3 linked regions of the Corallococcus caeni genome follow. The protein of the gene in region 3 binds, or shares a complex with, the protein of the main gene of each other region. Links are inferred from orthologs where the notes say so. Each region holds a gene or a part of one and is shown on either strand. Other genes may lie near its edges. The genes, in order: holB, dinB and dnaN.

Region 1 (4,915 bases), on a different replicon or contig from region 3:
GAAGCCCAGCCCGTGGCGCGCGGCGTACTCGATGATGATCCGCGTGGCGCCGTCCGGGTGCATGCCCACGACGAGCTCCGCCTCGCAGGGCTCTTCCAGCGTGAAGAGCCGCTGGGCGTACTTCACGGGCAGGTGCTTGTGGCGCAGGTCGAAGGTGGTGACGGTGCGCCCGCGCTGGGTGAGGGACTCGTTCAGCTTCCCCATGCCGCCGGCGATGTCATAGACGCGCAGGGCCTGGGGGAAGCGCGTGACGAGCAGGTCCGCGAAGAGGTCGAAGCGTCGCTTGTCCGCCATGGCGGCTCCTTCCACCCGGCCCCATCAGGCGCGGGTGCACACCGTCCACAACAGCCGTTCAATGACGAGCTTCCCGCTGGCGGAGGACTTCAGGGCCAGGTCCGCGTCCGCGCACGCCACCAGGGCGTTGAGCAGCTCGCGGCGCTCGTAGCGCGCGGCGGCCTGCATGCCGAACGCGAGCGCCCACGCGTTGGGCGTCTTGCGCTTGGTGGCCTTCAGCTCCTGCTCCAGCTTCGGGAGGATGCGCGCCTCCACGTCCCGGCCGGTGCGCGGCGGCTGCCCTCCGGCGTACTTCTCCAGCCAGGCGTGGTTCTCCAGCAGCGAGCGGACGATGGACGCCACCGCGCCCAGCAGCTGGAGCGCGTGCGTGCCCTGCCCCATCGCGTCCTCGGCGTAGGAGAGCGCGTCGCGCAGCTCGCGCTTCTGGAGCGCCTCCGTGAGCTCGAAGAACTCCTCCTCGCGCGCGTGGTGCACCAGCAACGCCACGTGCTGGGCCTCGATGGTGGGCCCCTCCGAGTAGACGGCCAGCTTCTCCAGCTCCGATTGGAGAAGCCGGATGTTGCCGCCGATGCGCTCCTTGAGCCCCTCCAGCGCGCCCGGCCCCAGCTTCTTCTTGAAGGGGACCAGGAACTCCTTCGCGATTTCGCTGAGGTCCAGGTCCTTGTGGCGCGCGGCCACCTTGCGCTCGAAGAGGCGGCCCTTGTCCTGCGCGAACTTGAGCAGCGGGCTGCGCGAGTCCACGTCCGTGGCCGCCAGCACCAGCGCGTGCCCCGGCGGCACGCCCTTCTGGAGCAGCTCCAGGAGCGCGGACGCGTCCCCTTCCGGGGCGCTGATGCGCTCGTCGCGGCAGAAGGCCGCCGCCTCCTGGAGGAAGGCGAGGTCCGCCTCCGCCAGGTCCACGTTCAGTTCGTCCTTCCACTGCTCCACGGTGGGCGCGCCGGGCACGCGGGGATCCAGCTGATCCACGCCCCAGCCCGCGCGGCCCGCGAGCGCCAGCAGCCGCCGGGCGCCCTCCTTGCGCTTGCCCGCCTTCCACGCGTCGCGCGCCTTGGCCAGCGCGTCGCCCTTGCCCTTCTTGGGCGCGAGGAACTCCGGGTCGCGCACCAGCACCACCTTGCGCCCGGGGAACAGCGGCATGGTGGCCAACTCCTGCGCCACCTCGCGCGGGGAGGCGGCGTCCAGCACCGCGAGGTTGAGCCCCATGGCGGCGTCCGGCACCAGCGTCTTCACCAGCTCGTCGGCGCCCTTGCGGACCAGGAACTCCTCGCCCCACAGGAGGTACAGCGGCCACACCTTGCCGCCCTTCACCTCCGCCAGCACCTCGTCCATGTCCGCGCTCATCGGCCCTCCACGCACAGTTCGATGAGCAGCCGCTCCAGCTGCAGCCGGGGCGCGCCGTTGCGCGAGCCGATGGCCGTGCGCGCGGACTCCAGCAGCGCGTGCCGCCGGTGCAGCGCGGCCTCCGACGTGCGCTGCGCCGCCGCCTCCGCCAGGGCCTTCAGGTCCCGGTTCGCCATCGCGTCCTCGGCCCCCGCCTTCGCGAGCGACACGTCCCGCGTCCACAGGATGAGCAGCTCCAGCGCCGTGTCCGCGTCCTCGCGCGAGCCGCCGTGGGCCTCCGCGAAGCGCAGGAGGGCCGGGATGTCGTCACCGCTCAGGGCTTCGAAGGCGGTGAGCACGTCCTTGCGCTCCTTCAGCGCGTCCACGTCCAGCGCGAGCGCGCGGCCCAGGCTGCCCCCGGACATCACCGCGGCCAGGGCGGCGGTGTCCGCGTCCAGCTTGCGCTCCTGTTGCACGTGCCGTGCGACCAGGTCCACCGGCAGCGGACCGAAGTACACCTTGCTGCACCGGCTGCGGATGGTGGGCAGTAGCCGGTCCATGGCGCTCGCCACCAGGATGAGGGTGGTCTCCGAGGGCGGCTCCTCCAGCGTCTTGAGGAACGCGTTCTGCGCCTGGACGTTCATCTGCTCCGCGCTGACCAGGATGGCCACCTTGCGCTTGGATTCCAGGCCGCGCAGCGCCAGGCGCTCCTGGAGCTGGCGTACCTGCTCCACGCGCAGCTCCCGGCTGGGCGTGCCGGTGAAGTCGGAGCGGCCCGCCAGTCCTCGCGACACGCGCTCGTCGTCCGGCATCACCCAGGTCACGTCCGGGTGCAGGCCCTTGGTGATGCGCACGCAGCTGGTGCACTTGCCGCAGCCCACCTCCGGGGCCTCCGGGCACGTGAGGGCCTGGGCCAGCCCCACCGCGGCCAGCTCCTTGCCCACACCTTCCGGTCCGGCGAACAGGTAGGCGTGATGCACCGAGCCAGACCGCAGGGCGGACTGGAGTGCGTCCGTCGCGCGGGGCTGTCCCTGCACCGAGGCAAGCGTCATGGGGGCGTGTATCTCCGCTCGGAGGGCACCCGTCAACCGCCACCTTGACCCGTGCGCGCGCGGCCGGTCTGATTCGTCGGACGTGCTGAACTTCCTCGAAGGCCACCTCCCCCTGCTGGCGGGCTCCGTCCTGACGGTGCTCCTGCTGAGCATCCAGCGCACCACCCGGGACCCGGACCTGCGCGACGACCTGCGCGGCGCGGTCCGGATGCTGCTCGCCTTCCTGGTGCTGCGGCTGGCCTCGCGCATCCTGCCGGAGGCCACGACGCCGGAGGGCCTGCGCAAGTTCGTGCACGTGGGCTGGATGCTCACGTTCGCCTACGGCGTCATCCGGGCCGGGGTGGCGTTCGCGCTGAAGCTGGTGCGGATGCGCTCGCCGGTGACGACGCCGAAAATCCTCCGCGACGTCATCGACTTCACGCTGTACGCGCTCGCCACCGTCCCCATCCTCCAGAGCCAGCTCAACCTGGACCTGGCGGGCCTGCTGGCCACGTCCGCGGTGCTGACGGTGGTCATCGGCCTCGCGCTCCAGGAGACGCTGGGCAACCTCTTCGCCGGCCTGTCGCTGCAACTGGACCGGCCCTTCGAGGTGGGCGACTTCATCCGCATTGGCGAGCACACCGGACGGGTGGTGCACATCGGGTGGCGCTCCATCCGCATCGCCAACTTCCGGCGCGAGGTCATCACCCTGCCCAACAGCATGGTGGGCAAGGAGCACGTGAAGAACTTCACCCAGCACCGCGAGCCCGTGGGCATCGAGATGCAGGTGGGGGTGTCGCTGGACGCGCCGCCCAACCAGGTGAAGCAGGCACTGCTGGACGTGGCGCGGGAGATTCCCCAGGTGCTGGTGCAGCCGCCGCCCCTGGCGCGCACGGTGGCCTTCACGGACTCCAACGCGCAGTACATGATCCGCGTCTTCCTCAACGACTTCGCGATGTCGGACACCGTGCGGGAGGAGCTGCACACGCGGCTGTGGTACCGGCTGCGCCGCGAGGGGCTGGAGCTGCCTCATGCCCAGCGCACGGTCACCCTGCGCCGGGAGACGGGGCACCGCCGCCGCGAGCTGGCCGACGACACGGTGCGGGAGCTCCTGCGCCAGGTGGACCTCTTCGCGCCGCTGGGCCCGGAGGAGCTGGAGCGCCTGCGGTGCGAGGTGGTGGTGCGCCGCTTCGGCCGCAACGAGCGCATCATCCAGGAGGGCGACGAGGGCGGGACGTTCTACGTCGTGGCCTCCGGCGAGGTCAGCGTGCGCGCCGGCACGCTCCAGTCCGAGATCACGCGGCTGGGGCCGGGCCACTACATCGGAGAGATGTCGCTGCTCACCGGAGAGCGCCGCGCCGCCACCGTCGTGGCGCTCGAGGACTCCGTGCTGCTGGAGCTGGACCGGCCCACCTTCGCGCGCCTGTTCTCCGACTACCCGGGCCTGGCCCGGCAGCTCTCCGCGCTCCTCGCCCAGCGCCGCACCCAGCTGCGCGCCGTGGCCCAGGCGTCCGGCGGCGGACCGGACCACTCGCCCGAAGCGGGCCGCATCCTCGGAAGGCTGCGGGCCCTCTTCGGCCTGACGCACGAGTAGCGGTTTTCCCCGGACCAGCGCCGGGGCAGTCACGACCCGCTGTCCTCAAGTCCCAGGCGGGTTGGAAGGCATGCATCCAACCGCGTCGCCAGGGGCTTTGACGCTCGGAGGCGGAAAGGTCTAAAGGTTCACACATGCAAGTCATTCGTGGCTTTCCCGCGCGATTAGGCGCCCTGCTCCTCCCGGGAGCACTGCTGATGGCCCTGCCCCCGAGCGCGGCGGCCACGGCCCAGGTAAAGCCAGACGCGGCCCTCGCGGGCCTGGAGCGGCTGTCGCACCGCCGCGTGTTCTTCGGCCACCAGTCGGTGGGCGGAAACATCCTGGACGGCGTGCGCGGCCTGCGGCCCTCGCCCGGTCCGACGGCGCCCGCCATCGTGGAGGTGAAGGACGCGAGCGCGACGATTCCCCAGGGCACGCTGGCGCACGCGTTCGTGGGCCAGAACGAGCAGCCGGAGACGAAGCTCGCGCACTTCGAGCGGCTGCTGGACGGCGGCATCGCGAAGCAGGTGGACGTGGCGCTGATGAAGTTCTGCTACATCGACTTCACCTCCAGCACGGACGCGAAGGCCCTCTTCGACAAGTATCGCGCCACGCTCGCGGGGCTGAAGTCGCGCCACCCGGGCGTCACCTTCGTGCACGTCACCACGCCGCTGACCACGGTTCAGCGCGGGGCGAA
Region 2 (4,943 bases), on a different replicon or contig from region 3:
ACTACGTGTCGCTCATCTCCCACGCGCTGCCCCGGACCCACAAGGGACGCACCCTGAAGCCGCAGTCCTGAAGCCCCGGCCGTCCCCGGGCTCTGGTGACTGCCTGGCTGCCTGCCCGGGGGCCCGTCCAGCGGCTCAAACCATTGGAACGCCCGGCCCTGGCCCCGGATGGGGTGGGCGGGGTGTTGTCCAGTGGAAGCGCCTTCTGCGGGCAGCGGGCGCACGGAGGGCGGGCGGGGGGGCCATGAGGAACCTCCGACGTCCCTGAAGAATGTCCTTAAGCGCGACCCCCATGGGTGGGAGGATGCGTGCTAGACGGCTGCCCTTCCGAGGCGAATGACGCGAGACCCGACCCATTTCCCGCCCCATGGCGGAACGCTGCCAGCCGCGCCCGGAGACGACGCGCGCGGAGAGGCCTCCTTCGAGGCGGCAGCGGCCGAGGCATCCGGGTCCGCGCGCGAGGTTCTTCCCATGTCTTCCCCCCTGGACCTGACAGGCCACGAGGAGCGCCCCGAGCGCCCCGAGGCCCAGGCGCCCGCGGACTCCGCCGAGCGCCCCAGCGAGCACGAAACCCCTTCCCGGGCCTCCGAGGCCCCTGCCGAGCCCCCCGATTCCGCGGACGCGGGAGAGGACGACGGGTTCGACGACGATGACGACGGCGAGGACGCCGGCCCCGAGGTCAGCGACGAAATCCGGGCCGCCACCGAGGCCCTGAAGGCCGCGGAGGCGGAGGACGCGCAGGCCGCCGCCGAGGCGGGTGACGAAGCCGACGAGCCCGAGGCCGTCATCCTGGAGCCTGAGCCGGAGCCCGCCGCGAACGAGCCGGAGCTGCAGGCGCCCACCACCACGCGCACGGGCGAGCCGGCGGAGATCGACCCGGACGAGATGGATCCGGACGCGCTCAAGGTGGTGCTGCGGCTGCACCAGCACGGGCACCAGGCGTACCTGGTGGGTGGCTGCGTGCGCGACCTGCTCCTGGGCAAGAAGCCCAAGGACTTCGACGTGGCCACCAGCGCCCACCCGGGCGAGGTGCGTGCCATCTTCCGCAACTGCCGGCTCATCGGAAGGCGCTTCCGGCTGGCGCACGTCTACTTCAAGGGCGGGAAGATCGTGGAGGTGTCCACCTTCCGCGCGAACCCGACGGAGCTGGAGCCGGCGGCGGGCGCGCCGGGCTCGGCGGGCTCGGACGACGGGCAGTCCGGTGAGGACCTGCTCATCACCCACGACAACGTCTTCGGCACCGCGCAGCAGGACGCGCGCCGCCGCGACTTCACCATCAACGGCCTGTTCTACGACGCGGCCGAAGGCCGGGTCATCGACTACGTGCGCGGCCGGCGCGACCTGGATGAGCGCTTCATCCGGACGATTGGCGACCCGGAAATCCGCATGCGCGAGGACCCGGTGCGCATCCTGCGCGCGGTGCGCTTCGCGGCGAAGCTGGACCTGGACATCGAGTCGCGCACGTACGCGGCGATGGAGGGCGCGGTGGAGGACCTGCCGCGCTGCGCCCCCGCGCGCCTGCTGGAGGAGACGTTCCGGCTCATCCGCGGCGGCGTGTCCGCCCCGGCGCTGAAGCTGCTGGCGGCGCTGGACGCGCTGAAGATTCTCCTCCCGCCCGTGGACGCGTACCTGCGTGAGCACGGCAAGGAAGGGGAGAAGACCTTCTACGCCTTCGCGCAGGCGCTGGATAAGCGCGTGTCCGCGGGTGAGGTGCTGGACGACGCCATCCTGCTGGCGACGTTGCTGGTGCCCATCAGCCGCGCGCAGCCGCCGCCGGACGACTCGCAGGACGAGGGCCGCGCGTCGGTGTCGCGCGTCATCGAGGACCTGCTGGCCGGCTTCGTGGAGTCCGCCCGGCTGCCGCGCCGCATCGCCGAGCGCTGCCGCATGCTGCTGCTGATGCAGCGCACGCTGTCCGGGGAGCGCCGCCGCAAGACGGGCGCCTTCCGCCGCCACCCGCTCTTCAACGAGGCGCTGGCCGTCTTCACGATGACGGTGGAGGCCACGGGCGAGGGCCGCGAGGCGCTGGAGGCCTGGCAGGCCGGAGAGGTGCCGCCGCCGCGCGCCGGTGCGAATGGTGGAGGGGACGCGGAAGGCCCCCGCCGCAAGCGCCGTCGCCGCCGTCGCCGTCGTGGCAACGGGAGCGGAGAGGGCGGCGGTTCGGGCGCCTCCTCCGGTTCCGACGCCGGCGAGGGGTAGTGCCCCTGCGGGACTGCTGAAGCGAAAGGGCTGGAGCGCTCAGGTGCTCCGGCCCTTGTCGTGTCCGGGAGCCCGGTGACGCGCTACCGCTTCGGCTTGTCCACCGGCTTCTCGGAGCGGTGCTGGTCGTCGTCCGACGCCTCCGCCCCCGCGATGTCCGCCATGGTGATGGCCTTGCTCCCGAAGCGGGCCGCGATGCGGTCCATCGCCTCGTTCAGCTTCGACGACTTCGGTGCCGCCGCCGGGAACAGGCCCAGCTGCGCCTCGTCGTCGTCCAGTTGCACGCTCACGCCCGTGAGCCGCAGGGCCTTGCCCTCGTGGGCGCGCTCCAAGAGCTCCAGCGCCGCGCGGTAGATGACCTGTCCGTCGTCCGTCGCCTCACGCAGCGTGGTGCGCCGGGTGATGAGCGTGAAGTCCGCGAACTTCAGCTTGAGCTGCACGACGCGCCCCTTCAGCGCCGCGCGCCGCAGCCGCCGGGCCACCCGCAGGGCCTGCGCGTGCACGTGCGGCTTGAGCACCTCCACGCCCGTCAGGTCCTCCTCGAACGTGTCCTCCGCGCCCACGCTCTTGGCCGCCCGGTCCGGCACCACGTCGCGCGCGTCGATGCCGTGCGACAGCTCCCACAGGTGCTTCGCGCTCGCCGCGCCAAAGCGCTCCTCCAGCCACGCCACGTCCCGCGTCGCCACATCACCAATCGTGGAGAGCCCCGCGCGCTTCATCGCCTCTTCCGTCTTGGGCCCCACGCCCCACAGCCGCGACACCGGCAGCCCCGCCAGGAAGGCTACCGTCTCCTCCGGCCGCACCTCGCGCTGGCCGTTGGGCTTCGCCAGGTCGGAGGCGATCTTCGCCACGAACTTCGCCGTGGCGATGCCCGCGGACGCCGGCAGGTTCAGCTCGTGGGCGATCTCCTTGCGGATCCGCTTCGCGATGTCCGCCGCCGCGCCGAACAGCCCCACCGACGCCGTGACGTCCAGGAAGGCCTCGTCCAGCGACAGGGGTTCAATCAGCGGCGTGTACCGCTCGAAGATGGCGAACACCTGCTCACTGGCCTCCGCGTACGCGGAGAAGCGCGGCTTCACCACGATGGCGTGCGGCGCCTGCTTCACCGCCCTGGCCATGGGCATCGCGCTCTTCACGCCGAAGGGGCGCACCTCGTAGGACGCGGCCACCACCACGCCGCGCTGTGCATGCCCGCCAACGATGACCGGCTTGCCCCGGAGGGACGGGTTGTCGCGCTGCTCGACGGACGCATAGAAGGCGTCCATGTCCACGTGGAGGATGGCTCGCATGGCGTGAGTCACTCTAGTGGCCCCCTCTGACAGTGCGACCCATGAAGACCCTCACCGAATACCTCTGGTTCGAGACGAAAGCCCGCCGGGAGCTGGTGCGCCTCACGGACACCGTGGCCGCCCTGGTGAAGAAGAGCGGCATCCAGGAGGGCATGGTGCTGGTGTCCGCCATGCACATCACCGCGGGCGTCTTCGTCAACGACGACGAGCCCGGCCTCCACGAGGACATCTGGGACTGGCTCCAGCACCTGGCGCCCTCCGGCCCCGACTACCGCCACCACCGCACCGGCGAGGACAACGGCGACGCGCACCTGAAGTCCATGCTCGTCCACCATCAGGTGCTGATCCCCGTCACCGCCGGCAAGCTGGACCTGGGCCCCTGGCAGCAGTGCTTCTACGCGGAGTTCGACGGCCAGCGCCGCAAGCGCGTCATCGTCAAGGTGATGGGGGACTAGCCGGCCACCGGCCACGACAGCCCGTGCCGCGAAAGCTCCGCCACCAGGTCCGGCGGCAGCGGGCTCTCCACCTTCACGGGCTCCTTCGTCACCGGGTGCGGCACGGTGAGCGAGCGGGCGTGCAGGAAGAACCGCCCCAATTCCGGCGCCTCGCGGCCGCCGTAGAGCGCGTCCCCCACGAGCGGCGCGCCCACGCCCGCCAGGTGCGCGCGCACCTGGTGCAGCACGCCGGTGAGGATGCGCACCTCCACGAGGCTGTAGTCCCCGGAGCGGGCCAGCACCTGGAAGTGGGACAGCGCCTCGCGCGCGTCCTCGGCGCCGTAGGGGGCGGGCTCCACGCGGTCCGGGTGGCGCGGGTGGTGGCGCAGCGGCACCTCCACCTCGCCCTCGTCCGCCAGCGGGCCCGTCACCAGGGCGAGGTAGCGCTTGTCCACCGTGCGGTTGCTGAAGGCCTCACGCACCGCGGTCCACGCCTCGCGCGTGCGGGCGACGGCGAGCACCCCGGACGTCTCCACGTCCAGCCGGTGGCACAGGCCGCCCTCGCGCGGGTCCTGGGACGCCTGCGCGACCTCCGGGTAGCGCGCCACCAGGGCGTTGGCCACGGTGCCCGTCTCCCCCGGCTGCAGCGGGTGCGAGGGCCGGCCGGCGGGCTTGTCCACGAAGAGCAGGGCGGCGTCCTCGTGCAGGACGACCAGCGGGAAGTCCGTGTCGGGCACGGCCTCGCGCACGGACTCCTCCACCGTCACGGCGACCTTCTGGCCTTCGGTGATGGTGAGCCCCTTCTTCGCGGGGCGGCCGTCCACGCGCACCTGGCCCTCCTCGAAGAGGCGCTTGAGGCGGGCGCGGGACAGGCCCAGGGCCTCGCCCACGAACAGGTCCACCCGCTGGCCCGCCTTGGCGGCGTCCACGGTGAGGGTGTGCGTCGTCGTCGTGGTCACTCGGAGAGGGCCTCGTACACTTCCTCGGCCGTCTGGAACCGGTCGTCCGGCTCCTTGCGGAT
Region 3 (4,815 bases):
CGCCGAGCCCGGCGGCAACAAGTCCAAAGCCTCGCGCCACAGCGCCAGCGCCTCCAGCGGCGCGCCCCGCTCCGACGCCGCCTGCGCGTCCGCCGCCAGCTGCGTCAGCCGCTTGCCGTGCACCAGCTTCCGGCATGACGGACACGTGAGCAGCCGGGGCGCCAGCTCCGAACCACACCCCTCACAGCGCTGCGCGAGGAGCGAAACCGCGAGCGCCTCAGCCAACGGCCTGCTCCTGCTCCGCCGGCGCCGCCTCACCCTGCGCGGGTGCCTCCTGCAGCTTGAACGGGCCCGCGATGTTCAACACCGTCCGCTTCGTGCGGCGCCACGCCTCGAACAGGGCGAAGCCGTAGATGAGCCCGGAGATGGGGCTGTTGATGCCAACGAGCACCGGCGCCGCCACGGTGACCACGCCCGCGACGACCAGGTTGCGCCCCGGGGACGGCGGCTCGGCCGCATCCACAGCGGCTTCGGCCTCGGCTGGAGGCGGCGCCTCGATCTCCTTGTAGACATCCGGCGCGAGCGAGCCCGCCACCGCGAAGTACGTCAGCCCCACCGCGAGCGCCTGGTAGACCCAGCCGCCGCGTGACTCCGAGCCCTTGAACACGGCGGTGCCCACCATCCACCCCACCAGGATGGCGATGAGGCCGATGTTATAGCCCGTCAGGCCCACCACCCAATACACGAGCGCCCCCGCGATGGCCGCGCCAAAGCCAAACACCGACGCCATCACGAAGCGCTTCGACTTCGAGCCGCCCGTCATCGCCGACTCCACCTGCTCGCGGCACTCGGGACACAGCAGGCGCTGGTTCGCCTCGAAGTAGACGCTCCGGATGGCGCGCTGGCAGAAGGAGCACTTCGTCGCCGAGGGGGCTTCGGTGAACTCGGCGCGGTCGAACTGCAGCGATGCCTCTTCGGAGGCAGGCGGAGGAACAGGCTGGGTCATGGGCGGGGTGACAACCGGAAAAGGAGACGGCCCTGTCAACCTAACAGAAGCCTTCCAATCACCCCAAACCGGCGTCTGTCTTCAGCCACCCTGCCGCAGCGCCGCGTGACGCGCCGCCTGCACCAGCGCGACCAGGTCCCCGTTGCGCGCCACGTCTCCGCTCGCGGGCTTCGCGTGCTCCGGTGAGAACAGCCGCGCGGGCGTGCGCGCCTGGCCTCTCAGCATCACGAAGAGGCGCAGGGCGTCCCGCAGGGCCTCCGCCTCCGGCCCCTCCTCCGTGCGCGCTCGCTGCGCGGCCTGCTCCAGCCGCGCCCACGCGACCTCTTCACTCCACGCGCCCCGGGGCCGCTCGCGCGACAGGGCCGCCAGCGCCGCCGCTGTCTCCACCAGCCCCGCGCGCCCTTCCGTGAAGACGCTCCGCGCGGACAGCCGCAGCGCCGGGTCCTCCGACAGCGCGGCCCGCCAGGACAACAGCGCGGGCAGCTCCAGCTCGCGCGGAACCACCGGCGCCAGCTCCGCCTCCAGCACCGCTCGCACGCGAACCCTCGCCACGTCGTGCCAGAAGGCCGCGTGCAACAGCAGCTCCGGCCCGCTGCGCGCCACCCGCGTCGGCGCACGGCGCATGCGCCGCTGGAGGAAGTCCTTCACCCTCCCCCGGCTGTCGTAGCGCTCCAGCCGCTCCCACAGCGCCACCAGCGCGGCGGCCCCCAGCGGCAGCGCCCGCGCCAGCTCCCGCGCCTCGTCGTCGGAGAACGCCGGCGCCCCTTCCGTCACCGGGCGCTTGAACACGCGCTCGAACACCTCGCCCGCGGCGCACGCGGCGCGCAGCTCCGGCAGGTTGCGCGGCAACAGCTCCACCGCCTGGGCCCAGACACGCCCGCCCAGGAACGGCGCCGCGTCCAGCACCTCCGTCTCCAGGCGCAACAGCCGCGCCCCCAGCGTCGCGGGCACGTCCGCCGCTTCGTCATCCGACGCCGAGGCCAGCCGCCGCTCCGCCGCGCGCTCCACCGCCTCGCGCAGGCGCTCCACCTCGTGCATCAGCCGGACGGGCGCCGCGTCTCGCGGCCAGCCCTCCGCCTCCACGCGGCGTCGCAGCGCGGCCAGCGTCGCGTCCACCTCCGGCTGGGCCGCGGCCACCTCCCGCAGCAGCTCGAAGTGGTTGCGCGTCCGGTCCTTCCAGAAGAAGGACTCCAGCACGCCCTTGAGCGTGCGGTAGCGCAGGCGCGTGGCCTCCAGGAGGTCCGCTCGGTCCTCCAGCCGCGCTTTCAGATCATCCGGACGGGTGGCCACGCCCCCATCATAAGGAGCCGCCGCGCCGGGCGCAGGCCTCCCCTTGGCGCGGAGCGTCAGGCTTGGAACGCTGCCCCCCTCCCGACGTGGGAAGGTGGACGCCAGCCCGGCTCAGACGCGCATGGGCATGACCACGGCGGTGAAGCTGCGGTCGCCGGGGCCGTGCAGCACGCCCGGGCTGTGCTCGTCGCCCAGCTCGAAGCTGACCTCGTCCGTGTCCGTCACGCCCAGCACGTCCATCAGGTAGCGGGCGTTGAAGCCGATGGTGATGTCGTTGCCCTTGTAGTCCACGTCCAGCGCGTCGCGCGCTTCACCCAGGTCCGGGTTGCTGGCGGTGATGAGCAGCTTGCCCTTCTCCAGCCCGATGCGGATGGCGTTGCTCTTGTCCGCGGACAGCAGCGCGATGCGCTTGAGGCCCTCCAGCAGGCGCACCTTCGGGACGAGGACGACCTTCTCGCCCTCCTTGGGGATGACGCGCTGGTACTCCGGGAACTGCCCGTCGATGAGGCGCATCACCATGGTGAGGCCCGGCTTCTTGAACAGCGCCGAGTTCTCCGCGAACCCCAGGTGGCACTCCGCGTCCGGGGCTTCGTCCAGGAGGCGCTTCAACTCCATCAGGCCCTTGCGCGGGATGATGACGCCGCTCTTGAGCTTGAAGTCGCCGGACATCTCCCGCTCGATGAGCGACAGCCGGTGGCCGTCCGTGGCCACCATGCGGACCTTGCCGCTGGACTGGGGCTCGAAGAAGACGCCGTTGAGGATGTAGCGCGTCTCGTCGCTGGAGATGGCGAACTGGGTCTTCTTGATCATCTCAAGAAGGACGTTGCCGGAGATCTGCACCAGCGGCGCGCTCTCCTCCTTGGGCAGCTTCGGGTACTCCTCGGCGGCCATGCCGACGATCTTGAAGTGCGCGGAGCCGGAGGAGATGTCGACGTAGTTGTTCGCCAGCTTCTTGAGCGTGACCTCCGCGTCCGGGAGGTTCTGCACGATGTCGAAGACGTACTTCGCGCTCAGCGTGACGGCGCCCGGCTTGGCCACGTCCGCGGCGTGCTCGGACACGATGCCGATGTCCAGGTCGAAGGCCGTGACCGTGATGCTGCCCTTGTTCGCCGTGAGCAGCACGTTGGCGAGGATGGGCATCGTCGTCTTGCGCTCCACGATGCCCTGGGCGCGGTAGAGGGCCTTCTTCAGCTCGTCGGCGGCGATGCGGAATTCCATCGTGGGCGTCCTTACAGGTCACGGCCCCGGAGGCCGATCTCTTGGGGCGCGGGTGTACAACGAACAGGCACCGTCTTGGCACCCCTTTCTCGACGGGCTCCGGCCCATGTAGGACATGGAGCAAAATCGCCCCTGGCACCCTGGCCGGCGAGCGCGCGGCCGGGCAGAGTGGACCCGGTCGTGTCCCTCCCGCGTTGAAGGAGGACACCCCGTCCTCCTTCCGGAGTCGCCATGAACGCCCGCTCCCTGATCCTGTCCGCCGTGCTCGTGCTCGGCCCGGTGGCGTGCAGCACGCCGTCCTCTCCCCCCGCGCAGCCGTCCGGTGACGTGTCCGGCGCGGCGGCCCCCACCGACCTGAAGCGGACGGAGGTGGACGCCCCCGCGGGCGCCGCCAACGAACCCGGCACGGCCGCCCCCACCCCCTCACCCGGAGACGCCACCATGACCACCAGCACCGTCTACATCGTCAAGGACAACGGGAAGCGCTGCTTCGCGCCGCCCTGCGACCACTACGACCTTTTCAGCGCGGACGCGCCGGACAAGAAGCTCCAGTCCCTCCACGAAATCGACCTGAGCGCCGTCACTGGCGGGGACGACGCGAAGATGGGCGAGCTCCTGCAGCGCGCCGCCAAGGGCGGCCCCGGCCTCAAGCTGGAGGGCTCGCTGGACAAGCGGCTCAAGGCCGGCCCCGCGGGCGACGCCATCGTCCTGCGCGCCACCCGCGTCGTCGGTTGAGCTGCTTGCGCGCCGGGACCGACTCCTGAGCCGGTCCCGGCTGTCGCTCAGAGCCGCACGCCCACCTGGAAGCCGGGCCAGCGCTGCATGCGCGTGTCCGCGTCGATGGCGTGCGAGCGCACCGGCAGCGTGGTCAGCTTCGCGAACTCCGGCTCGCCCCACGTGAAGGCCACGTTGTAGGTGGGGCCGGCGAACACGGCCAGCCTCGGCATCACCTGGAAGCCCAGCATGAGCCGCGCCTGCGTGAGCAGGGTGTTGGACCCGCCGGAGAACGGATCGCGCGTGGACAGCACCTGGCTGCCCGCGACGTCCACGTCCGCCCAGAAGCGCGAGCCCAGCGGGATGTGCCCGCCCAGGCCCAGGCCCAGGCTGAAGCGCTGGACGCGGTCGTCCGGTCCAATCCCCGCGAGCAGCGTCGTGTAGAAGTGCCTGCCGCCGAACTTCAGCGCCAGGTTGGTGAGCTGCACGTCGCTGCCGAACACCTCCAGGTGCAGCTGGCCCTTCTTCTCGTAGGAGACCAGGCCCACCGGCGCGCCGTGCACCTCGTCGGAGACGTTCACGAGCCCCAGCTGCATGCCGTGCACCGTGTCCGCGACGTTGATGAGCCCCAGCTGCATGCCGGACAC

The links.
Region 1: the proteins of dnaN (region 3) and holB are in contact, whole or in part, in a cryo-EM structure (PDB 8GIZ), measured with the Escherichia coli proteins. The link is inferred for Corallococcus caeni from one-to-one orthologs.
Region 2: the proteins of dnaN (region 3) and dinB are in contact, whole or in part, in a solved structure (PDB 1OK7), measured with the Escherichia coli proteins. The link is inferred for Corallococcus caeni from one-to-one orthologs.

What each region holds. Positions count from the first base shown.
Region 1 is NZ_BTTW01000001.1:309,055-313,969, forward strand. Bases 650-3,554 are described here. They hold holB (DNA polymerase III subunit delta'), read right to left. Parts: upstream 2,667-3,554; coding sequence 1,632-2,666; downstream 650-1,631. Other genes in these bases: holA (DNA polymerase III subunit delta), read right to left, coding at 650-1,635; AABA78_RS01270 (cyclic nucleotide-binding domain-containing protein), read left to right, coding at 2,749-3,554. In the rest of the region: AABA78_RS01255 (hypothetical protein), read right to left, coding at 1-294; more of holA, read right to left, coding at 319-649; more of AABA78_RS01270, read left to right, coding at 3,555-4,239; AABA78_RS01275 (SGNH/GDSL hydrolase family protein), read left to right, coding at 4,437-4,915. UniProt on the Escherichia coli protein: Part of the beta sliding clamp loading complex, which hydrolyzes ATP to load the beta clamp onto primed DNA to form the DNA replication pre-initiation complex.
Region 2 is NZ_BTTW01000001.1:642,057-646,999, reverse strand. The notes cover bases 1,386-4,318. They hold dinB (DNA polymerase IV), read right to left. Parts: upstream 3,489-4,318; coding sequence 2,283-3,488; downstream 1,386-2,282. Other genes in these bases: AABA78_RS02670 (RluA family pseudouridine synthase), read right to left, coding at 3,940-4,318; AABA78_RS02675 (secondary thiamine-phosphate synthase enzyme YjbQ), read left to right, coding at 3,530-3,943; pcnB (polynucleotide adenylyltransferase PcnB), read left to right, coding at 1,386-2,199. Outside these bases: AABA78_RS02690 (phosphatase domain-containing protein), read left to right, coding at 1-71; more of pcnB, read left to right, coding at 472-1,385; more of AABA78_RS02670, read right to left, coding at 4,319-4,881; AABA78_RS02665 (serine/threonine-protein kinase), read right to left, coding at 4,878-4,943. UniProt on the Escherichia coli protein: Poorly processive, error-prone DNA polymerase involved in translesion repair and untargeted mutagenesis. Copies undamaged DNA at stalled replication forks, which arise in vivo from mismatched or misaligned primer ends.
Region 3 is NZ_BTTW01000002.1:151,960-156,774, reverse strand. Bases 1,402-4,206 are described here. They hold dnaN (DNA polymerase III subunit beta), read right to left. Parts: upstream 3,455-4,206; coding sequence 2,348-3,454; downstream 1,402-2,347. Other genes in these bases: AABA78_RS08645 (hypothetical protein), read left to right, coding at 3,686-4,189; AABA78_RS08655 (ATP-binding protein), read right to left, coding at 1,402-2,236. Also shown: AABA78_RS08665 (site-2 protease family protein), read right to left, coding at 1-225; AABA78_RS08660 (RING finger protein), read right to left, coding at 218-946; more of AABA78_RS08655, read right to left, coding at 1,028-1,401; AABA78_RS08640 (caspase family protein), read right to left, coding at 4,237-4,815. UniProt on the Escherichia coli protein: Confers DNA tethering and processivity to DNA polymerases and other proteins. Acts as a clamp, forming a ring around DNA (a reaction catalyzed by the clamp-loading complex) which diffuses in an ATP-independent manner freely and bidirectionally along dsDNA.